4 regions of the Azospirillum sp. A23 genome follow, and region 1 is predicted to be linked to each of the others. Evidence: riboswitches for the same ligand, from Rfam matches in the RefSeq annotation. Region 1 holds a riboswitch; each other region holds the start of a gene.
What was found. A riboswitch is a leader RNA that binds a small molecule or an ion and turns the genes downstream of it on or off. The one in region 1 is predicted to bind thiamine pyrophosphate.
Positions count from the first base shown of each region.

Region 1 (5,498 bases):
TGTTGCCGTTGAGCAGCTCGCGGTAGACCGGCCCAAGGACCGGAACGCCGGACAGGGCGTCGGCCCCCGGCAACTCCACCGCGGGGATGCGCGCTTGGTTAGGCAGAAGCGGGGTCTGGCCGCCCTGCTGGAACCAGGCATAGGCCAGCGTCGGCGCCAGCCCGGCGACCAGGATGTTGATCGCCATGCCCGACACCACCTGATTGCCGTTGTGGGTGATGCAGGCGAAGCCGTGGACCAGCGCCAGCGCCACCCCGGCGGCGATGCCGGCCAGCAGCCCCAGCCACGGGTTCAGCGTTGCCGAAGCGACGGCGGCGGAGAAGAAGGCGCCGGCCAGCATCTTGCCTTCCAGCCCGATGTCGACCACGCCGGCCCGCTCGCAATACATGCCGGCGAAGGCGGCCAGCACCAGCGGGGTCGCCACGCGGATGGTGGCGCCCAGCAGCTGCAAGGCCAGAAGCAGCGCGTCTTCCATCGCTCAGCCCCTCCCCCCGGTTGCGGCATCCGCGGCGGCAGCACCGCCGCGGCGGCGGAACAGGGCCTCCACCTGCGGCTTGAACAGGTTTTCCATCGCACCGGCGAACAGGATGACCAGACCCTGGATGACCATCACCAGTTCGCGGTTGATCGTGGGGTATTCGAAGGACAGCTGGCCGCCGCCCTGCGCCAGAACACCGAACAGCAGTGCCGCCAGAATGATCCCGACCGGATGGTTGCGCCCCATCAGCGCCACGGCGATGCCGACGAAGCCGACGCCGCCGGTGAAGTTCAGGATCACCCGGTGCTGCACGCCCAGGATCTCGTTCACGCCCACGAAGCCGGCCAGCGCACCGGAGATCAGCATGGCGATGATGATATTCCGTGCCGGCGAGATGCCGGCATAGACCGCCGCCCGCTCGTTCCGGCCGACGGTGCGCAGCTCGTAACCCCAGCGGGTGCGGCGCAGGAAGATGTGGAACAGCAGGCAGCAGGCCAGCGCCCACAGGAAGGACAGGTTCAGCGGCGAGGCAGGAATCGCGATGCCGAACCAGCCCAGCGCCCGGTCCATCGACGGCAGCCAGACGCCGGGATCGAACTCGCGGGTTTCCGGGGACTGGCTGCCGGGGCGGATCAGCACGTCCACCAGCAGCCAGGTCATGATCGACGCGGCGATGAAGTTGAACATGATCGTCGTGATGACGATGTGGCTGCCGCGCTTGGCCTGGAGCCAGGCCGGGATGAAGGCCCAGGCGGCGCCGAAAAGGGCCGATGCCAGCACCGCCAGCACAGCCACCACCGGCCAGGGCCAGCCGGTCAGCGCCAGCGCCACCAGCCCGGCGCCGAGCCCGCCCAGATAGGCCTGCCCCTCGCCGCCGATGTTGAACAGCCCGCAATGGAAGGCGATGGCGACCGCCAGCCCGGTGAAGATATAGTCGGTGGTGTAATAGAGGGTGTAGCCGATGGCCTCGGGATATCCCAGGGCCTCCGACAGCAGCAGCGACAGCACGTCCACCGGGTTCTCGCCGATCACCAGGATCACCAGCCCCGACAGCACGAAGGCCGCGACGAGGTTGAGAACCGGCAGCAGCGCATACCCGACCCAGCCCGGCACGGCGCCCGGCTGGCCCTTCCCCGATCCGCTCAGCAGCACCGGCGTCTCCTGGATTGCCCCTTGCCGGGGATTCTTAACCGTCAATGCTCTGGCGACCAAGCATTTCATGGTGCGGGGAATCCAACCGCCGCCGGGAGTTGGAAGGATTACAAAAAGTCTTGCCGCAACGCAGCATTCTGGCATGCTTCTTACCCATAGAAATTTTATGGCTATGGAGCATGACCGATGCCGCTCGACATCCCGCAGACCTTCCGCCACCACGTCTTCTGCTGCGCCCAACAGCGCCCGCCCGGCCATCCGCGCGGCAGTTGCGCCGCCAAGGGTGCGCATCCGCTGTGGCAGCGGCTCGATCAGAAAATCCAGGGCAAGGGCCTGACCGATGTCGGCATGGCGATGACCGGCTGCCTCGGCTTCTGCTCCGCCGGGCCGCTGATGGTGGTGTATCCGGAAGGCATCTGGTACCGGCCGGAAACCCCGGAGGACATCGACGAGATCGTCGACTCGCATCTGGTGAACGATGCGCCGGTCGAGCGGCTGGTGATGGTATTGACGCGGTGAGGCGAGGTCGGCGCATGAGCCGACCCTTGACCTTGGCTGCGCCTAGCAGACCTGCGGTTGCGGCATTGGGACGCGGGCGCATTTGCCCATAATGTGGGCAGCCCCAGCCATTGCCGTTCCGAACCGAGTCCATGACCGACGCCGAAACCGCCGACCTGCTGCCTGCCGAGGCCGATTCGGTTCCCTATGCCGTCGGCTGCTTCCTGGGCGCGATCCTGCTGTTCGCGGCGATGGACACGCTCATCAAATTCCTGACCGCCGATTACCCGGTGCCGCAGCTGATGTTCGTGCGCTCGCTGGTCGCCTTCCTGCTGGTGGGCGGCTACACCCTGACGTGCGGCGGCGGGATCGCGGCTATGCGGACGCGGCGGCCTCTGGGGCATGTCTGGCGCGCCTTCGCCGGGCTGATCTCCATGGGATGCTTCTTCTATGCGTTCCGCGAGCTGCCGCTGGCCGACGTCTATGTGCTGAGCTTCGCCGGTCCGCTGTTCATCACCGCGCTGTCGGCGCCGCTGCTGGGCGAGCCGGTGGGCTGGCGCCGCTGGGCCGCCGTGGTGGTCGGGTTCGGCGGCGTGGTGGTGATGGCGCAGCCGTCGGCCGGGGCGCCGCTGGTGCCGGTGCTGGTCGGACTGTGCGCCGCCCTGTTCTATGCGCTGGCCGCGCTCGCCGTGCGCGGCCTGTCGCGGACCGAAACCAGCGCGTCCATCGTGCTCTACCTGCTGCTGACGACGACGGTGGTCAGCGGGGCGCTGGCGGTGCCGGTTTGGACGGCGCCCACCGCCTTCGCGCTGGGGCTGATGGCGCTGGTCGGCGCCATCGGCGCCGGGGCGCAGGTCCTGCTGACCCAGGCCTTCCGCCGCGCGCCGCCGGCGGTGGTGGCGCCCTTCGAATATACCGGCATGGTCTGGGCCAGCCTGTTCGGCTGGCTGGTGTTCGGCGATCTGCCGACGGTGCCGGTCCTGGCCGGCGCCATGGTCATCATCGGCAGCGGGCTCTACATCCTGCATCGTGAAACCATGGTGGCGCGCCGCCGGTTGGGTTCTTGACAGGACGGGGCCGGCGGCGACACTCTCGCCGCCTGTTCACGGCTGGGGTGCCTGTGCGGATGCCGGTTCGGCAACCGCATGGGCTGAGACAACACCCATCGAACCTGATCCGGGTCATGCCGGCGAAGGGAGCCGACCGGAACCCGACGGACCCGCTGAAAGCTGCTGCGAAGCGCCCCGTCTCCTCCGCGTCGCCCCAACCGCCGGCGCGTGTTGAGGAGTATCGGTCATGCGGCGCGCGCTTCCCCTCCTGATCGGCCTGCTGGCCGTATCCTCCTGCCTGTCCTCCGTCTGTCTATCGTCCGCCGCCCGTGCCGACGACACGCTGTCCTTCCCGGTGCTGGTGCCGCTGACCGGCTTCCTGTCGCTGGAGGGCACCAGCCAGCGCAACGGTGCCGTCCTGGCGCTGAAGCAGACGCCGGCCGGCGTCGCCATCGCCTCGGAGGTCGTCGACACCGGCACCTCGCCCGAGGCGGCGGTGACGGCGCTGGAGCGCGCGGCCGGCCGCGGCACGGTCGGGGCGGTCGCCGCCAGCATGCTCGGCACCCAGATGCTAGCGATGCTGCCGCTGGCGGGCGAGCTGAAGCTGCCGCTGGTCACCGTGTCGGGCACCGCCTCGATCACCGAGCAGGGCAATCCCTGGGTCTTCCGCTTCTTCCCCGGCGACGCGGTCACCAAGGCCGCCCATGCCCGTTATGTGGTGGAGGAGCTGGGCAAGCGGCAGCCGGCCGTCATCTACCAGACCACCGCCTACGGCCAGAGCGGCAAGGCCCATCTCGACGCCGCCTTCAAGGCGCTGGGCGTCACGCCCGTCTTCGAGGAGGGGGTGGACCCGGCGGCCAAGGATCTGCTGCCGGTGCTGACCAAGGCGCTCGCCGCCAAGCCGGACGTGCTGGTCCTGCACCTGCATTCCGGCCCGACCGCGCTGCTGCTGCGGCAGGCGGCGTCCAGCGGCGTGACCCTGCCCATCGTCGCCGGCTCCGCCATGCATCAGCCGAGCACCGCCGCCCTGCTGGAACCGGCGGAACTGAAGGGCGTCTGTGCCGAGACCGCGGCCTCGCCGATTTCGGGCGGCACGCCGGAGGTCAAGGCCTTCACCGACGCCTACCGCGCCGCCTTCGGCAAGGAGCCGGATGCCTTCGCGCTCGGCCAGTATGACGGCATGACCATGGTGCTGGAGGCGGTGAAGGCCGGCGCCCGGTCGCCGGACGCCATTCGCAAGGCGCTGTCCGCCGGGACGTTCCAGGGCCTCGCCATGACCTACAAGTCCGACGGCAAGGGCAACATGGCCCATTCCGCCGTCATCGTCTGCTATGACGGAACCAGCCGGGTGCCGGCGCTGGTGAAGCGGTACGACGACCCGACGCTTGCGGCGAAGTGAGCGGATGGCGGCGCTTCAACTGCTGCTCAACGGGGTGGCGTTGGGGGCAGCCTATGCCCTGGTGGCGCTGGGCTTCGTGCTGGTGCTGAACGCCACCTCGGCGGTGAATTTCGCCCAGGGCGATCTCGTCATGGCCGGCGGGCTCCTGGCTGTGGCGGCGGCGCCGCTGATCCCGCTGCCGGGCATCGTCCTGCTGCCGGTGGTTCTGTTGCTGATGGCGTCGCTGGGGCTGCTGCTGGCGCTGGCGGCCTATCTGCCGCTGCGCCGCCGGCCGCCGGTCTCGGTCTTCATCAGCACCATCGCGGTCGGCATCATCCTGCAGAATGGGGCCGCCATCCTGTTCGGGCCGGAGCCGCGCGCCGCACCGCCGCTGTTCGGCGACGACACGCTGCACATCGCCGGGCTGGCGGTGCCCGAGCAGTCGCTCGCCATCGTCGCGGTGGCGGGTCTGCTGATCGGCGCGCAGCAATGGGTGTTCGCCCGCACGCAGCTCGGCCGCCGGCTGCGCGCCACCGCGCAGGACCCGGAGATGGCGCGGGCCTGCGGCGTGCCGGTCACCGCGATGATCCTGGTGACCTTCGCCATCGGGGCCGCCTGCGCCGGGGCGGCCGGGCTGCTGCTGGCCAACCGCTATTTCGTCACGCCGACCTCGGGCGGCGACCTGATCCTGAAGGCCTACATCGCGGTGACGGTGGGCGGCTGGGGCTCCGTGCCCGGTGCGGTGGTGGGCGCTCTGCTGATCGCGCTGTTCGAGGTGGGCGTATCGTCGGTGCTCTCATATCCGGCGGCGCTGGGGGCCTTGTACCTGACGCTGCTGGCGATTCTGGTGCTGCGCCCGCAAGGGCTGTTCGGCGAAGCGGTGCGGCGCCGTGGGTGAACGTCGGCCGGCCGTCATTCTCATTGCCGGCGCGCTTGCCCTGCT
Region 1 covers NZ_CP170666.1:957,140-962,637, reverse strand. Annotated here, with positions in the region: gene ABNQ40_RS13240 (ABC transporter permease) at 1-475, opposite strand, end outside; gene ABNQ40_RS13235 (ABC transporter permease) at 479-1,630, opposite strand; gene ABNQ40_RS13230 (ferredoxin) at 1,817-2,149, shown strand; gene ABNQ40_RS13225 (DMT family transporter) at 2,281-3,195, shown strand; TPP riboswitch at 3,229-3,343, shown strand; gene ABNQ40_RS13220 (ABC transporter substrate-binding protein) at 3,425-4,576, shown strand; gene ABNQ40_RS13215 (branched-chain amino acid ABC transporter permease) at 4,581-5,453, shown strand; gene ABNQ40_RS13210 (ATP-binding cassette domain-containing protein) at 5,446-5,498, shown strand, end outside.

Region 2 (5,498 bases), on a different replicon from region 1:
TTCGCCACCGTGGCGCTGTCCAGCATGCTGGTGCCGACCCTGCTGGGCGGAGCCCTGGGCTGGTGGCTGGCCGGCGCCTTTCCCGCCATGACCGGCAAGCACGCCACCCCCGGCCTGTTCGCCGCCGGTTTCGGCATCTGCGTCGGCGTCACCGCCCTGCCGGTGCTGGGCGCCATCCTGCGCGAGATGGATTTGCTGGGCGACCGGGTGGGGCGGCTGGCGCTGGGCTATGCCGCGGTGAACGACGCGCTGCTCTGGCTGCTGATCACCGCGGTGCTGGCCTGGTCGACCGCCGACGGGGGGAGTGGCGGCGGCGATGCCTGGGCGGTGGCGAAGGTCGGCCTGCTGGGCTTCGCCTATGTCGGGGCGACGGTCCTGCTCGTGCGCCCGCTGCTCGACCGCCTGCTGGAGCGGGTGGCCCCGGACGGGCGGATGGGCGACACCGCGGTGGTGGTGACCTGTGCGGCGCTGCTGGCCTCGGCCGCGGTGACCGAGCTGATCGGGCTGCATTACATCCTGGGCGCCTTCATCGCCGGCAGTGCGATGCCGCGCCGCTATGCGGCGGCGATCCTCGACCGGCTGGAGCATTTCGCCACGCTGATCCTGCTGCCCTTCTTCTTCACCCTGACCGGGTTGAAGGTGAACCTGACGCTGGACGATCCGGCGCAATGGACCGTCTTCGCCCTCGCCAGCCTCGCCACCATCGCCGGCAAGATGGCCGGCACCACGCTGCCCGCCCGCTGGACCGGCGAAAGCTGGCCCGACGCGCTCCGGCTCGGCACGCTGATGCCGTGCAAGGGGCTGATGGAGGTCATCGTTCTGACCGTCCTGCTGGAGGCGGGCGTGCTGTCCGGCCCCTGTTTCTCGGCGATGGTGCTGATGGCGGTGGCGGTGACCGCGCTGACGCAGCCGATGACGCGGCTGGCCGGATTGTGGCGTCCGGCCGGCGGCACGGCGACCGCAGCCGCGGGAGGCCGTCACGGGGGTGTGTGACCGTTAAATTGCCCCCTAGGCAACCGGCCGGCCTTTCCGTTAAAGAAGCCCGACACTCCACCCCGACAAAGGGCATCCTCCCGTGCAGACTCCCACCCGTGACGAGTGGCTCGCCAAGGCCCGTACCCTGTCCGAAGCGCTGCCCTACATGCGCCGTTATGCCGGGAGCACCTTCGTCATCAAGTACGGCGGCCACGCCATGGGCGACGCCAGCCTGGCGGAGCTGTTCGCGCGCGACATCGTCCTGCTGAAGCAGGTCGGCATCAACCCGGTGGTCGTCCATGGCGGCGGCCCGCAGATCGGCCAGATGCTGGAGCGGCTGAAGATCAAGTCCAGCTTCATCGACGGCCTGCGCGTCACCGACAAGGAGACGGTCGAGGTGGTCGAGATGGTGCTGGCCGGCTCCATCAACAAGCAGATCGTCGCCGCCATCAACAGCGCCGGCGGCCGTGCCGTCGGCCTGTCGGGCAAGGACAGCAACCTGATCACCGCCCGCCGTCTTGAGCGCGTCCAGCGCGATCCCGACAGCAACATCGAACGGGTGCTGGACCTGGGATTCGTCGGCGAGCCCTACAAGGTGAACCCGCAGATCCTGCACGCGCTCGCCCAGTCGGACATCATCCCGGTGATCGCGCCGGTCGGCTTCGACGTGAACGGCGACACCTACAACATCAACGCCGACACGGCGGCCGGCGCGGTCGCGGCGGCGGTGAAGGCGGCACGCTTCTTCCTGCTGACCGACGTCGCCGGCGTGCTCGACAAGGAAAAGAAGCTGATCGAGAAGATGTCGCTGGAGGATGCCCACAAGGCCATCGCCGACGGCACCGCGTCCGGCGGCATGATCCCGAAGATCGAGACCTGCATCGGCGCGGTGGAGCAGGGCGTCGATGCCGCTGTTATCCTGGATGGCCGCGTGCCGCATGCGCTGCTGCTGGAGATCTTCACCGAGGGCGGCGCCGGCACCCTGATCGGCAAGGCCTGACGCCGTCCATAGGGGACCGCCATGGGGGACCGATGAGCGATCTGCGCAAGGAGTTGCTCCGCCAGATGAAGGCCATCCGGGAGAGGATGGACCCGAAGCTGGTGGAGCGTGCCAGACTGGCCGCGCTGGGCAAGGTCCCCTATGACAGCGATGCGGCGAAGGAGGCGGTCGGCCATTTCCTCGACGCCAAGCGGGACGGCGGCGCCTTCCGCCGCAAGCTGGAGCAGGCGCTGAAGGATGAGGGCGCGTCGCTCGACCTCGATGGGGAAAAGGCTTCGCCCCCGGTGAAGCCGCGGCGCGGTGGCCGGGTGACCTAGGCCGGGTGCCCGAACCGCGCCCACGCAAGGAGCACAGCCTTGCTGCATGTTTTCGTCAATGACGGCGGTCTGCTGCGCTGGGACAGGGAGGCCGCGGACGAGTCGGTCCCGTTCCCTGAGTCCGCCGTGTGGCTGGACCTGATCAACCCGACGCCCGACGAACTGGCGCGGGCGGAGGCGCTGATCGGCACCGGCCTGCCCACCCGCGAGCAGATGGCGGAGATCGAGGAGTCGAGCCGTCTGCGTGTTGCCGGTGGTGCGCTGACCATGACCGTCACCGCCCTGGTCTGGGCCGACACCGACGAGCCGCGCATCGCCACCGTCAGCTTCGTGCTGGCCGGCCGGCGGCTGGTGACCATCCACGACATCGATCCGCAGGCGCTGCTGGCCTTCCGCCGCCGCGCCACCCATGGGCAGGTCTCCGCATCCCGCGGCGAACTGGTGCTGGCCGCACTGGTGGACGGGATGATCGACCGCACGTCGGTCGTGCTGCGGCGGACCGGGGTGGAGATGGATGCACTGAACCGCCGCTATTTCCGCGGGCGCAAGCTGCGCTCCCGCGGCGAGACGCTGGACGACGCGCAGACGCTGAAGCGCATCGGCCATGCCGGCCACCTGATCGGCAAGGCGCGGATCAGTCTGGCCAGCCTTACCCGCATGACCGACTTCCTGGCGCGCGGCGATGGCTGGAACGCCGGCAAGGCGACTCGGCGCTGGGCCAAGACCACGCTGCAGGATCTGCGCGGGCTGGACCAGTATGCCCGCTTCCTCTCCGGCAAGGTCGCCCTGGCGCTCGACACCGCGCTGGGCCAGATCAATGTCGAGCAGAACGAGATCGTCAAGATCGTGTCGGTTCTGACCGTTCTGCTCTATCCGCCGACCCTGGTCGCCAGCATCGGCGGCATGAATTTCACCGACATGCCCGGCAGCCAGTCGCCCTTCGGCTATGCCAGCGCCTTGGGGCTGATGCTGCTGTCGGCCCTGCTGCCGATGGTCTATGTGCGGTCGAAGCGCTGGATGTAGCGCATTTCCACAATATGGCAGGCGGATCGTCCGCAGCGCTTTCCTTTTGACACGACCGTCCGTCGGCGGCAGGATGGGCCACATTCCAGGGGGGTCCCGACAGGGGGCTGAGATACCAACGGCCGGACGGCGCACTGCGCAAGCCGGCAGCGTGGTGACCCTTCGAACCTGATCCGGGTCATACCGGCGAAGGGAGGGACCTCGTGACGGGCCGAATCTCGCCCCGTCCGGCCGTATCGGCCCCGCCATGCCGGGGAACCATTCCGAAACGGCCCGCACGAAGATACCGCACCTCCGTCCGCAGTCCCGGGTTTGTCCGCCCAACTCCGACGGAGAAACCCAATGCCTAAGGACTTCAACGAGAACGCCATCCGCATTTCGACCGGCCCGCTGCCGTCGTCGCGGAAAATCCATGTGCCCGGCATGCGCTTTCCCGATCTGCGCGTCGCCCTGCGCGAGATCGCGCTGTCGGGCGGCGAGCCGCCGCTGACCGTCTATGATGCCTCCGGTCCCTACACCGACGAGTCGGTCGCCATCGACGTGCGGGCCGGCCTGTCCAAGCACCGCCGCGACTGGATCCTGGCGCGCGGCGATGTCGAGACCGCCGACAACGGCGTGCTGCGCGCCAAGGACGGCGTGGCGGTGACGCAGATGGCCTACGCCCGCGCCGGCATCGTCACCGCGGAGATGGAATACATCGCCGTCCGCGAAAATCTGGGCCGCGCCGCGGCGCTTGAAGCCGCCCGAGATGGCGAGGATTTCGGCGCCGAGATCCCCGACTTCATCACACCGGAGTTCGTCCGTGACGAGGTGGCGCGTGGGCGGGCGATCATCCCGTCCAACGTCAACCACCCCGAGTCGGAGCCGATGATCATCGGCCGAAACTTCCTGACCAAGATCAACGCCAACATTGGCAACTCCGCCGTGACCTCCTCCATCGAGGAGGAAGTGGAGAAGATGGTCTGGTCGATCCGCTGGGGCGCCGACACCGTGATGGATTTGTCCACCGGCGCCGACATCCACCAGACCCGCGAATGGATCCTGCGCAACTCCCCGGTTCCGATCGGCACCGTGCCGATCTATCAGGCGCTGGAGAAGGTCAAGGGCAAGGCCGAAGACCTGACCTGGGAGCTGTTCCGCGACACGCTGATCGAGCAGGCGGAGCAGGGCGTCGATTACTTCACCATCCATGCCGGCCTGCGGCTGGCCCACATCCCGCTGACCGCCAAGCGGGTGACCGGCATCGTCTCGCGCGGTGGCTCGATCATCGCCAAATGGTGCCTGGCGCATCACCGCGAGAATTTCCTCTACGACCATTTCGCCGACATCGTCGAGATCTGCCGGACCTATGACGTGGCGCTGTCGATGGGCGACGGCTTGCGGCCGGGCAGCCAGGCCGACGCCAACGACGCCGCCCAGTTCGCCGAGCTGGAGACCCTGGGCGAACTGACCAGGATCGCCTGGGCGCGCGACGTGCAGGTGATGATCGAAGGACCGGGCCATGTGCCCATGCACAAGATCAAGCACAATGTCGAGAAGCAGCTGGCGCTGTGCGGCGAGGCGCCCTTCTACACGCTGGGGCCGTTGGTGACCGACATCGCGCCGGGCTACGACCACATCACCAGTGCCATCGGTGCGGCGATGATCGGCTGGTTCGGCACGGCGATGCTCTGCTACGTCACGCCGAAGGAGCATCTCGGTCTGCCCGACCGCGACGACGTGAAGGCCGGCGTCATCGCCTACAAGATCGCCGCCCATGCCGCCGACCTCGCCAAGGGCCACCCGGCGGCGCGGTTGCGCGACGACGCCATGTCGCGCGCCCGCTTCTCCTTCCGCTGGCGAGACCAGTTCGCCCTGTCGCTCGATCCCGACACGGCGATGGCCTACCACGACGAGACCCTGCCGGCGGAAGGCGCCAAGACCGCGCATTTCTGTTCGATGTGCGGGCCGAAATTCTGCTCGATGAAGATCACGCAGGAAATCCGCGACGCCGCGGAATCCGGCATGGCCGAGATGTCGGAGAAGTTCCGCCAGTCGGGCGGGGAGATTTACCAGCCGGCAGCGGAGTGAGGTCTGGCGGAGTGAAGTCTGGCAGGGGGGCGGGTCGCCGCCCCCTCCGTCAGTCCGCGTACCGGATCTCCAGCACTTCGACCTGTTCCAGTCCCGCCGGGGTGCGGACATCC
Region 2 covers NZ_CP170667.1:2,158,706-2,164,203, reverse strand. Annotated here, with positions in the region: gene ABNQ40_RS27595 (cation:proton antiporter) at 1-993, shown strand, start outside; gene argB (acetylglutamate kinase) at 1,076-1,975, shown strand; gene ABNQ40_RS27585 (hypothetical protein) at 2,008-2,292, shown strand; gene ABNQ40_RS27580 (magnesium transporter CorA family protein) at 2,332-3,315, shown strand; TPP riboswitch at 3,393-3,527, shown strand; gene thiC (phosphomethylpyrimidine synthase ThiC) at 3,658-5,385, shown strand; gene greB (transcription elongation factor GreB) at 5,435-5,498, opposite strand, start outside.
Region 2: linked by a shared signal. The riboswitch ahead of thiC (phosphomethylpyrimidine synthase ThiC) and the one ahead of ABNQ40_RS13220 (ABC transporter substrate-binding protein) in region 1 are both predicted to bind thiamine pyrophosphate.

Region 3 (5,498 bases), on a different replicon from region 1:
AGTTCAGCGGCGTGGACACCAGCGTGCCGATGCGGACCAGCGGCAGTTCCTCCGCCACCTGCAGGATCAGCTGCGGCTGGTAGGAGACGGCGATGTCGGCGCCGCCGGCCGCCACCAGCTTCGGCGGATCGTTGGGGTCGGCCGGGGCGGTCAGGGTGACCTCAAGCCCGGCATCCTTGAAGAAGCCCTTCTCCTGCGCCACCACCAGCGGGGCGTGGTCGGGGTTGATGAACCAGTCCAGCATCACGGACAGCTTGTCCTGGGCCAGCGCGGGAAGCGAGGTCATCAGGCCGGCGGCGATCAGGCCGGCGGTGAAAAGATGCTTCATCGGGTGTCTCTCCCCCTTCAAGGGTTGGCGTCTTCGGCAGGTTGGGTATCGGGTTGCCAGGGCAGGGCGCGGCGGGCCAGCGCATCGACGGCGGCGTACAGCGTCACCGCGAACAGCCCCAGCACAAGCACGGCGGCGAACAGAAGGTCGATCTGCATGCGGGCATTGGCGTGCAGCATCAGGTAGCCAAGGCCGGAAGACGACCCCACCCATTCGCCGATCACCGCCCCGATGGGCGCCACCGCGGCGGCCACGCGCACGCCGGACCAGAAGGCGGGCAGGGCGGCCGGCAGGCGGATGCTCCACAGGATCGCGGCGGGCGAGGCGCCCATGGTGCGGGCAAGGTCGAGCCAGCCGGGATCGGTGCGCCGCAGCCCGTCGAACAGCGCGGTCGTCACCGGGAAATAGATGACCAGCACCGCCATGGCGATCTTGGACGCCATGCCATAGCCGAGCCACAGCACCAGCAGCGGCGCCAGTGCGAAGACGGGGATGGCCTGACTGACCAGAAGCAGCGGCATCAGCCAGCGCCGCGCCGTGCGGAACCGCGCGAGCAGCAAAGCGCTGACCCCGCCCAGCGCCACGCCGGCCACCAGCCCGATCAGGATTTCGGCCAGCGTGGTCAGGCCATGGGCCAACAGCAGTGGGGCCTGCCGCTGCATGGCGTCCGCCACCGCCAGCGGACCGGGCAGCAGGTAGCGCGGCAGCCCGGTGGCCCATACCAGCGCCTGCCAGCCGGCGACCAGCACCAGCAGGGTGATCGCGCCGCGCAGCAGCGCCTTCATTCCGCCAGCCTCCGCAACAGTTCGGCCTGATGCGCCAGCAGGTCCGGATCGTCGACCCGGCGCGGCACCGGGCCGGAGGGCTCCAGCGCCGGTCCCATGACGGCCGGCCGGCCGGTCATCACATGCAGTCGGTCGCCGATGCGCAGCGCCTCCAGCGGGTCGTGGGTGACCATCAGGACGGTGCGGCCGGCCAGCGTCTCCGCCGCCGTCTTCTGCAAGCGCAGCCGGGTGATGGCGTCGAGCGCGGAGAAGGGCTCGTCCATCAGGACCAGCGGCTTGTCCTCCATCAGGGTGCGGGCCAGCGCCACGCGCTGCTTCTGTCCGCCGGACAGAGCGGCGGGACGGTCGCGCTCGCGCCCCGCCAAGCCGACGCGGTCCAGCAGCGCGCGGGCCTGCTCCACCCGCGCCGGATCGGGACGGCGGTGGCGCAGCCGGTCGCCGAGCAGGACATTGTCGAGGACGGTCAGCCAGGGCAGCAGCAGGTCCTGCTGCGCCATGTAGGCGATCCGGCCGGCCAGCGGCTGCCGGTCGCCGGTGACCACCTCGGTCGGCGGCTCCGGCTCGGCCAAACCGGCGAGGATGCGCAGGAGCGTGGTCTTGCCGACGCCGCTCGGCCCCAGCAGGCAGGTGGTCCGCCCGGCCGGCAGTTCCAGCGTCAGGTCGGAGAACAGCAGCGTGCCGCCATAGGTCAGCCGCGCACGCGAGATGGTCACCGAAAGCGGCGTCATCGCAGGCACGCGGGCATGCATCGTGGAGTGGCGGAGATGGAGAGGGTGCGGTCCCGCATCACTGATCCCTACGCCGGCATGAACCGGATCAGGTTCCAGGGGTCGTCCCGCAACAGGACCTCTCAGCCGCCCATCGGCTCCCCCCAGTGAAGGCGGCGACTATAGGCGCGGACGATCCGTGACCGCAAGCATTGCCGGATGCCGCTTCCGGCATGCGGAAGCGGGCGGCTTGACCGCACCGCCGCGGCGCCTAGTTTCTGACGGGCATCGAGGAGTGCCCGTCCTGACCACGCCCTTCCGCACACCGCTGTTCATCGGCGGGGAAATCTACCGCGGCTCCACCTATGGACCGAAGCATCCGCTGGCGATTCCACGCGTGTCGACCGCCATCGACCTCAGCCGCGCCATGGGCTGGCTGCCGGACGAGGTCTATCTCGACACCCATGTCGCGAGCGAACGCGAACTGGCGCGCTTCCACACATCCGACTACATCGCCGCGCTGAAGCGGGCGGAGGCCGAGCAACGGGTCGACGAGGCGACCGCCACCCGCCACAATTTGGGCAAGCTGGAAAATCCCGTCTTCGCCGAAATGTACCGGCGGCCGGCCCACAGCAGCGGATCGGCGTTGCAGGCGGCCAGGATTCTCGGCGACCGGCCCGCCGGTCTGGTCTATGCGCCAGCGGCCGGGACGCATCATGCGCGGCGCGACCGGGCCAGCGGCTTCTGCTATTTCAACGCGCCGGTTCTCGGCATTCTGGAACTGATCGACCATGGGCTGGAGCGGGTCCTCTATGTCGATCTCGACGCCCATCATGGCGATGGGGTGGAGGAGGCCTTCGCCGACGACGACCGGGTACTGACCCTGTCCATCCATGAGGATGGGCGTTGGCCCTACACCGGCAAGGCGGAGGACCGCGCCGGCGGCATGGCCCGCAACCTGCCGGTCCCGCCGGGCTTCAACGACAGCGAGATGGAGCATGTGATGGAGGCGGCGGTCCTGCCGCTGGCCCGTGCCTTTCGTCCGCAGGCGATGGTGATCCAGACCGGCGCCGATGCCTTGGCCGAGGATCCGTTGAGCCGGCTGGAGCTGTCCAACCGCGCGCTGTGGGATGCCGTGGCGGCGCTGCTTCCGCTGGCGCCGCGGGTGCTGGTGGTCGGAGGCGGCGGCTATAACCCCTGGTCGGTTGGGCGTTGCTGGGCCGGGATCTGGGCGGTGATGAACGGCATCGATCCCGCCGTGCGGCCGACGGCGGAGGCGGAGGCGGTGCTGCGTGCCCTGACCTGGAACCGCGCCGCCGGCCGCAATCCGCCGGACCATTGGTTCACCACGCTGGGCGACGAGCGGCGTCCCGGGCCGGTGCGGGACGCGGTGAAGCGGGTGGCGGAGACTGCCATGTCCTGAAGGATGGCGCTGTCCTGACCCGCAGCCGACCGACTCATTCCGACGAATTCCGAACCAACCTGTGACGATTCGTTGACGGGGTCGGATTGTTCGTTGATTCTCTCTTCCACTGTGCCGGTGCAGCTTCCGCGTCGGGTGATGCGGGCTTCGGCGGGATTTGCGGGCAGGATTTGCGGTAGGAGGACGGGCGGGCGGATGTCGAACACGACGCTGTTCCTGATCGCCATCGTCATCATCATGCTGGCTGCCGTCCCGGTCGCCATGATGCTGAAGGATTTCCTGCCGAACATCATGGAAAAGAGCAGCGGCCTGGATCAGGTCGAGAACCGCATCTATGTCCTGCATGCCGAGGCGCAGGAGCTGCAAAACCGGGTGAACCATCTGGTCCAGCGCCGGAACAGCCAGTCTTCCGACCGCAACCGGCTGGAAAGCGATATCCGCAAGGTGGAAAAGCAGGTCCGGGACCTCTCGGACCAGCCGCCGATGTTCGTGCATGAGGTCGGCGACCCGCAGGCCGGACTGATGAAATTCGTCGCGACGGTGACGCAGGAGAAGGCGTCTGCCGCTGCCCGCGCCGCCGGTGAGCGGGCGCAGGTCAATCCCATCTGGCGGTGCACGAACGTGGCCGAGGTCTGGGCGTCCAGCTTCGATGAGGCCAAGCAGATGTGCGATGTGGCCTTCCCGTTCAAAATGGGTTTCCAGAAGACGTTCATGCGCGGCGATGCGCGGGCCGGGGGCAAGGCCGCCGGCAAGGGCGTGCCGACGCCGCCCGCCACCGCCCGGGCGAAGGCGGGTGCCGCCACATGATGATCAACTTCATCATCGTCCTGGCCATCGTCGCCATCGGTGCCTGGCTCGGCAACATCCTGATGAGTGTCGAGCAGCGGGTGTCGCAGGCGCGCCAGCGCGTCCGCGGCGTCCGCAACAACCTCGACAAGCTGGATGCCACCATCCACCGCCTGCATCGGGAGGAGGAGACCCTCCATGCCGAGATCGACGAACTGACCCGGGAGATGGTGGAACTGCGCAAGAAGCAGACGGAGGTGCAGCAACGCCTGACCGAAGCGCAGTCGAAGCGTCGTCCGCAGATCCTGATCCTGACCGACCGGCGCAATCCCGGCGACAAGGAATGGCTGGTCACCGTGGTGAACCAGCAGATCGGCGAGATCGATGCCGCCCACCCTCTGGCCGTCGAATGGGCACGGGGGCGCCAGTATCTCGTCTGGGCGGAGTCGGACCGCGAGGCCGGCGAACGTGCCAACCGCCGCTTCAGCGCCCGGCCCGGCTATCAGGTGCGGTCGGTGGCCCCGGTGAAGGAAGATCTCTACAGCGCCAGCCCGGCCCAAAGCGCAGCGTAGAAGAGCGCCCCGTAGATATCGAAAAGCCCCTCTTCCGCCGGGGAAGAAGGGCTTTTCGTGAAGGTCCGTCTCAGCGCTTTCCCAGGCTTCAGCGCGCCTTGGCGGTGGCCGGGGTCTGGCGGAAGGCGTCGTGCAGGTAGGGCGACAGCGACTGGCGCATGTTGCGCAGCCATTCGTGGATGATGATCAGCGAACGGGAGGCGACCGGCGGGGTCATGCCCAGCTTCACCAGATCCTCGCGGGTCATCGTCGCCACCTGATCCAGCCGGTGGCCGGTCAGGCGCGCCCAGGCCGGGGCGGTGCAGGGCTGCATGGAGATGACCTGCAGGCCCTCGCGCTCCACCATCTCCGCCTTGCGGCGGGCATACTGGCTGTCCTCCAGCTGGGAGAACGGGCCGGAGAAGCCGTTTTCCACCAGGACGCGCTTGGCCTTCGGGGCGATGGTCGCCACCCGCTCCAGCGTCGTCATGCCGGTGGACAGCGAGGCGAGGTCGACGGTCACCGGCACCATGAAGGTCAGCCGTTCGCCTTCGCCGACGTAATAGTCGAAGCCCGACACTTCGGCCCAGTTGAAGAACCACTGCGAGATGTTGCCGCCGAAGTCGTACAGGCGGCCGCCGCGCTGCAATTCCGGCCCGATCAGGTCCCAGAACTCGTAGAAGCCGTCACCCGAGCCCATCATGTTCATGAAGTCCTGGGTGATGCGGCGGTGTTCGACCACGTCCGGGCCGAACAGGCGGGCGAGACGCTCGTTCACCTCGTACTCGACGACCTTCAGCTGCAGGCCTTCCAGCATGGCGGTCGCCATCAGGTGATGGGACAGCAGCGTCTTGCCGACGCCGCCGCGGTCATTGAGGACGAAGATCGTGCCCAGCATGCGATCGCCTTTCCAGTATG
Region 3 covers NZ_CP170667.1:1,328,057-1,333,554, reverse strand. Annotated here, with positions in the region: gene ABNQ40_RS23620 (ABC transporter substrate-binding protein) at 1-328, opposite strand, end outside; gene ABNQ40_RS23615 (ABC transporter permease) at 346-1,113, opposite strand; gene ABNQ40_RS23610 (ABC transporter ATP-binding protein) at 1,110-1,841, opposite strand; TPP riboswitch at 1,889-1,995, opposite strand; gene ABNQ40_RS23605 (acetoin utilization protein AcuC) at 2,116-3,243, shown strand; gene ABNQ40_RS23600 (hypothetical protein) at 3,439-4,050, shown strand; gene ABNQ40_RS23595 (hypothetical protein) at 4,047-4,601, shown strand; gene ABNQ40_RS23590 (hypothetical protein) at 4,690-5,498, opposite strand, start outside.
Region 3: linked by a shared signal. The riboswitch ahead of ABNQ40_RS23610 (ABC transporter ATP-binding protein) and the one ahead of ABNQ40_RS13220 (ABC transporter substrate-binding protein) in region 1 are both predicted to bind thiamine pyrophosphate.

Region 4 (5,498 bases), on a different replicon from region 1:
GGTGCCGGACCATCGCGAGCGCCTGACCTTCGCCGAACCGATCGCCACGCCCGAATCGATCGCCAGGGCGCTGCGCCATCTGCTAGGGAGGCTGTGCAAGGGGCTGGAGGCGGCAGGGCAGGGGGCGCGCCGGCTGCGGCTGGATGCCCACCGCACCGACCAGCGGGTGGACGACGAACCGCAGAGCCTGACGCTCGGCACCAGCCGCCCGGCGCGCGACCCGGCGGCGCTCGCCCGGCTGTTCGCCCCGCTGCTGGAGCGGATCGAACTTGGGTCGGGGCCGGGGCTGGAAACCCTGGTGCTGTCGGCGACCGAGACGGGACCGCTGTCCGCCGTCCAGACCGCAATCGACGGAGGGGAGGCCGGGGACCAGGGGAATGACGACCAACTGGCCGAACTGGTCGACCGGCTGACGTTGCGGCTGGGGGAGCGGGCGGTGCTGCGGCTGGTGCCGCGGGAAAGCTGGCTGCCGGAGCGCTGCGTGGCGCCGCATCCGCCGATGGAGCGCCTGCCGGCGCCGAAGCCCTGGCCCGCCGGGCAGCCGCGCCCCCTGCGCCTGCTGACCCCGCCCGAGCCGGTGGAGGCCACCGCCCCGCTGCCCGACGACCCGCCGCTGCTGTTCGTCTGGCGCGGCGTGCCCCACCGTGTGCGCCGGGCCGAAGGGCCGGAGCGGATCGAATGCGAATGGTGGCGTGGGCAGGGGTCGCTGGGGCTGGCGGTGCGCGACTACTACCGTGTGGAGGATGACGGCGGCCGGCGGTTCTGGCTGTTCCGCGCCGGCCTGTACCGCCCTGACGAGACCCCGCGCTGGTTCCTGCACGGGTTTTTGGCGTGAGGTGTCGGGCAGCCGCCCGCTTACCCTGCCCGGTCGAGCTGCTTCAGGAAGGCGATGTAGCGGTTGATGTCCTCCATGCGGCGGGCGTGGTCGTTCATGTCGGACAGGCGGCCTTCGATGGACTTCTGGGCGCCCTCCACCTCGTCGATCACCGCATGGATGTCGGTCTGCAACTCCTGCGAGGCGGTGGCGGCCTCGTCCATGCGGGCGCTGGTGTCGTCCAGCTGGCCGCCGACGGAGCGGACGGAGGTCACCACCTGGTCGATGGCGCGGCGGGTGTCGGCCAGAGTCTGCTTGGTGTCGTTGGCCAGCTTGCGCACCTCCGCCGCCACCACGGCGAAGCCCTTTCCGGCCTCGCCGGCGCGGGCGGCCTCGATGGTGGCGTTCAGCGCCAGCAGGTTGGTCTGGCTGGCGATGCCGTCGATCACCGCCAGCACCTTCTCGATGCTCTTGACCACGGTGGACAGCTGGTTGAACTCGCGGACCAGAGCCTCCTTGCGGTCGGCGTGGCCGTCGAACAGGGTGGCGTGGCGGTTCAGCGTCGCCTCGATCGCCGACATCGAGCCGCCGATGCGCGCGGCATAGCTGGCGGTCTCCTGCACGCCGCCGGTCAGCGTCACCAGCGCGTCGAGATAGCTGTGCATCCGCTCGATCACGCTGTTGCGGATGCGGCTCAGCAGCTCAAGCCGGTTGTAGCGGGTGGCGATGAAATAGCTCTGGAACCGGGCGTAATGCACCGGGAAACGGTCGACCATGTCGTCGGAGAAGGCGGTGCCGGGCGGCACCTCGAAGAACATCAGCGCCGACAGGGTCTGGTTGATGTTGATGCCCAGCAGCTCGCCGAAGGTGGAGAAGCCGGCGGCGGCCAGCCCGTCGAAGGCATGAACACGCGAGAGCTGGTCGGGGTTGTTCAGCCGGCGCAGGATGCAGTCGTTCAGGATGGCGCCGACCGGCCGCGGCTTGTTGCGCAGATAGGCCGAGAGGTCGTCCTCCGTCTGGCGGACGAAATCGGTCGCCTCCACCAGGCACAGCGAGTCGCCGGGATTGACGTCGCAGTAGAAGGCGACCTCCCCCTTCTCGAAATCGAAGCCGGAGATGGAGCGGACGAACAGCTCTCCCTCCATTTCGATGGCGAAGGTGTTCTTCGCCAGCTTGCCCGGCAGTTCCTGCGGCTTGCAGCGCAGGGATTTGGCGAGCGCGTCGATGAAGCCGACGACTTCGAAGCCGTCGCAGTCGATCACGCTGCGCACGATGCGGCGCATCGGGTCGGCGTCGACCACGGCGAAGCGGGTCTGGGTCGGCCGGAAATTCTGCGACTTGAAGATGCCGTAGCGGATGCCGGGCGCCATCTTCAGGAAGATCGTCACCGCCACGTTCTCCAGCACGCGCTGGCCGTCGAACAGATGGGTGTTGCGGAAGTCGAGCTTGCCGCCGGCCGAGCCGCCGATGAACAGGCAGGGGAAATGGCCGGAACGGTAGACCGCCTCCATGAACCAGCTTTCGCTGGCCGATAGCCCGTCGATGAAGGTCAGCGCCACCGTGTCGTGGCTGTCGACCGGGAAGGGGACGCGGATGCGGTCGAGCTCGCCGCGGATCGCCTCCACCCGTGCCGCCACGTCGCGGGTCGGGCGGCCGCCGCGCAGATCGTCGCAATGCAGCGGGACCGTCTGGACGCTGACCCCGGCGAACAGGCGCGGGCTGAAGGATTGCAGCACCACGCTGTCCCAGCGGTCGCCGGCCTTGCGGTAGAGCGGCTGGCCCTCGGCCGCGCACAGCTCGCCCGCGGTGGAGACCAGCACCAGCTGGGTCGCCGCCGGCAGGGCGGAGCGGACCGCCCGCGCGGTGGCGGCGAAATCGACATGCGGCGACACGAAGCCGACGACCAGCGCCGGTGCCCCGTCGGCGAAACTCAGCCCGTCCAGCGCCGCGGCGCCGATCTGCCCCGCCGGCAGGCACAGGCTGCGGATCGGCTGTTCCGCCGGTCCGTCGGCGTGCGCTGCCGGTTCGGACCTGCCGACCGGGGTGCCGGGGATGGGGGAGGTCGGGGAGTCCGAGCGGAAGAAAGACAGCATGCTGGCGAATCCTCGGTCGTCTTTGTTGTTCATTCCGCGCACCGGCGGTGCCCGTTTTCTGCTGTGAATGCCCGGGTATGGCTCATTTTGCCGACAATTTAGCTGCCGATTGGTAGCGTTTCCTGTCGGGGGGACTCCGTATCCGGCTGCGGCCTGTCGCCGCATCCATCGTCAGGTTGGGCTGTAGGCAGATGCGGCGGGCTGGAGTGGCGGGCCGGGCGGCGGTCGATTCCGCTTGTGGGGCCAGCGGAACATTGGCATAAGGCAATCCATAGGCCTGGGGTGCCGTGCGGTGGTCGCGCGGCTGAGAACACACCCATCGAACCTGTCTGGGTAATTCCAGCGAAGGGAGCCGCCGCATGATCCATGCGCCAGAACCGCATCCATATTCCGTTTCCGCGCCGGGACTCCGCCCGTCCGCCGCCCGTCCTTCCGTTGCCATCGTCGGCGCCGGCTGCATCGGCCTCGCCATCGCCTGGAGGCTGGCGTCGGCCGGCTGCCGCGTCGATGTCTTCGAGCGGGGGGAGGCCGGGCGCGGCGCCACCCATGCCGCCGGAGGCATGCTGGCCGCCTGTGTCGAAACCGAGCCGGGCGAGGAGGGGCTGCTGCCGCTGACCCGCGCGTCGCAGGCCCTGTGGCCGGACTTCGCCCGCGATCTCGAAGCGGCGGGCGGCATGGCCGTCGATCTGCGCAGCGAAGGCACGATGGTCATCGCGCTGACCGCCGACGATGCCGCGAAGGTCCGCTTCCTGCACGGTTTCCAGCGCGATCTGGGATTGCCGGTGGAGTGGCTGAGCGGGGCCGAGGTGCGGCGACGCGAACCCTTCCTGCAACCGGGTGTCGCCGGCGCCCTGTTCTGTGCCGGCGACCATCAGGTCGACAACCGCAAGGTCGCAGCCGCCTTGCGCCGCGCCGCCGAGGCTGCCGGCGCCCATCTGCATGAGCGGTGCGGCGAGGTGGCGCTGGCGGTGGAGGGCGGGCGCGCCGTGGGGGTGCGGGTTGCCGAGACGCTGCACCGGGCCGACCGGGTGGTGCTGGCCGCCGGGGCGTGGTCGGCCGGGGTGCCTGGGCTGCCACCCGCCGCCCGGCCGCCGGTACGTCCGGTGAAGGGCCAGATGGTCTGCCTGCGCATGGACCCCCGTCTGCCGCTGCTGCGCCATGTGGTGTGGACGCCCGGCACCTATCTGATCCCGCGGCTGGACGGCCGGCTGCTGATCGGCGCCACGACGGAGGAGCGCGGCTTCGACGACCGCCTGACCGCCGGCGGCCAGTTCGCCCTGCTGGACGGGGCGTGGCGGGCGCTGCCGGGCATCGCCGAGCTGCCCATCGAGGAAGCCTGGGCGGGTTTCCGTCCCGGCAGCCGCGACGATGCGCCGATCCTGGGTGAGAGCGGCATTCCCGGCCTGATCCACGCCACCGGCCACCACCGCAACGGCATCCTGCTGACCCCGGTGACCGCCGACGGCATCGCCCGTCTGGTGCTGACCGGCGAGACCGACCCGCTGCTGCGCCCCTTCGCCGCCGACCGCTTCGTCGCTGCGGGAGCCGCCGCATGAGCGCCGTTTCACGTGAAGCCATCCGCGTCAACGGCCGCGAAGAGCCGCTGTCCGCCGCCTCCGTCGCCGAGTTCCTGGCCGGGCGCGGCATCGCCGCCGGAACGCTCGGCGTCGCGGTCGCTTTGAACGGCGCTGTGGTCCCCCGCCGCCGCTGGCCGGAGACTCCGCTCCAGCCCGGCGACAGCCTGGAAATCGTCCGCCCCATCCAGGGCGGCTGACCGTCACATTTCCCTCTCCATCGCCACCGGATGCGCACATCCCGCAACATAGGAAGCGGAATTCCGGTGGTGCGAAGCGGGAGAGGGCCTTTGCAAAAGGCTTCCCCCATGTCCCCAACCGACATGTCCCAAACCGACACCCTCACCATCGCCGGGCGCAGCCTCGGCTCGCGGCTGTTCCTCGGCACCGCCGGCTATCCGAACCAGCAGGTGATGCTCGACGCGCTGGCGGCCAGCGGCAGCGAGCTGGTCACGCTGGCGATCCGCCGCATCAGCCTGGACGGCTATTCGGAAAGCCTCGTCGACGTGCTGGCCCGCGCCACCGCCGGGCGGGCGGCCGGGCCGGTCGGGCTGCTGCCCAACACCGCCGGCTGCATGACCGCCAAGGAGGCCGTGCTGACCGCCCAGCTGTCGCGCGAGGCGCTGGACACCACCTGGATCAAGCTGGAGGTCATCGGCGACCGCGAACTGCTCTATCCCGATGTGGAGGAACTGCTGCGCGCGACGGAGGAATTGGTGAATGACGGCTTCGTCGTGCTGCCCTATTGCAACGACGATCCGGTGACCTGCCGCAAGCTGGCCGACCTGGGGGCCGCGGCAGTGATGCCGCTGGGGGCCTTCATCGGGTCGGGCATGGGCATCCGCAACCCGCACGCCATCGAGACGATCTGCGCCCGCAGCCCGGTGCCGGTGGTGCTGGATGCCGGCATCGGCACCGCCTCCGACGCGGCGCTGGCGATGGAGCTCGGCTGCGCCGCCGTTCTGCTGAACACGGCGGTGTCGAAGGCGCGCGACCCGGTGCGGATGGCGGCGGCGA
Region 4 covers NZ_CP170667.1:2,235,220-2,240,717, reverse strand. Annotated here, with positions in the region: gene ABNQ40_RS27965 (DNA polymerase Y family protein) at 1-835, shown strand, start outside; gene ABNQ40_RS27960 (methyl-accepting chemotaxis protein) at 856-2,907, opposite strand; TPP riboswitch at 3,176-3,275, shown strand; gene thiO (glycine oxidase ThiO) at 3,267-4,463, shown strand; gene thiS (sulfur carrier protein ThiS) at 4,460-4,681, shown strand; gene ABNQ40_RS27945 (thiazole synthase) at 4,805-5,498, shown strand, end outside.
Region 4: linked by a shared signal. The riboswitch ahead of thiO (glycine oxidase ThiO) and the one ahead of ABNQ40_RS13220 (ABC transporter substrate-binding protein) in region 1 are both predicted to bind thiamine pyrophosphate.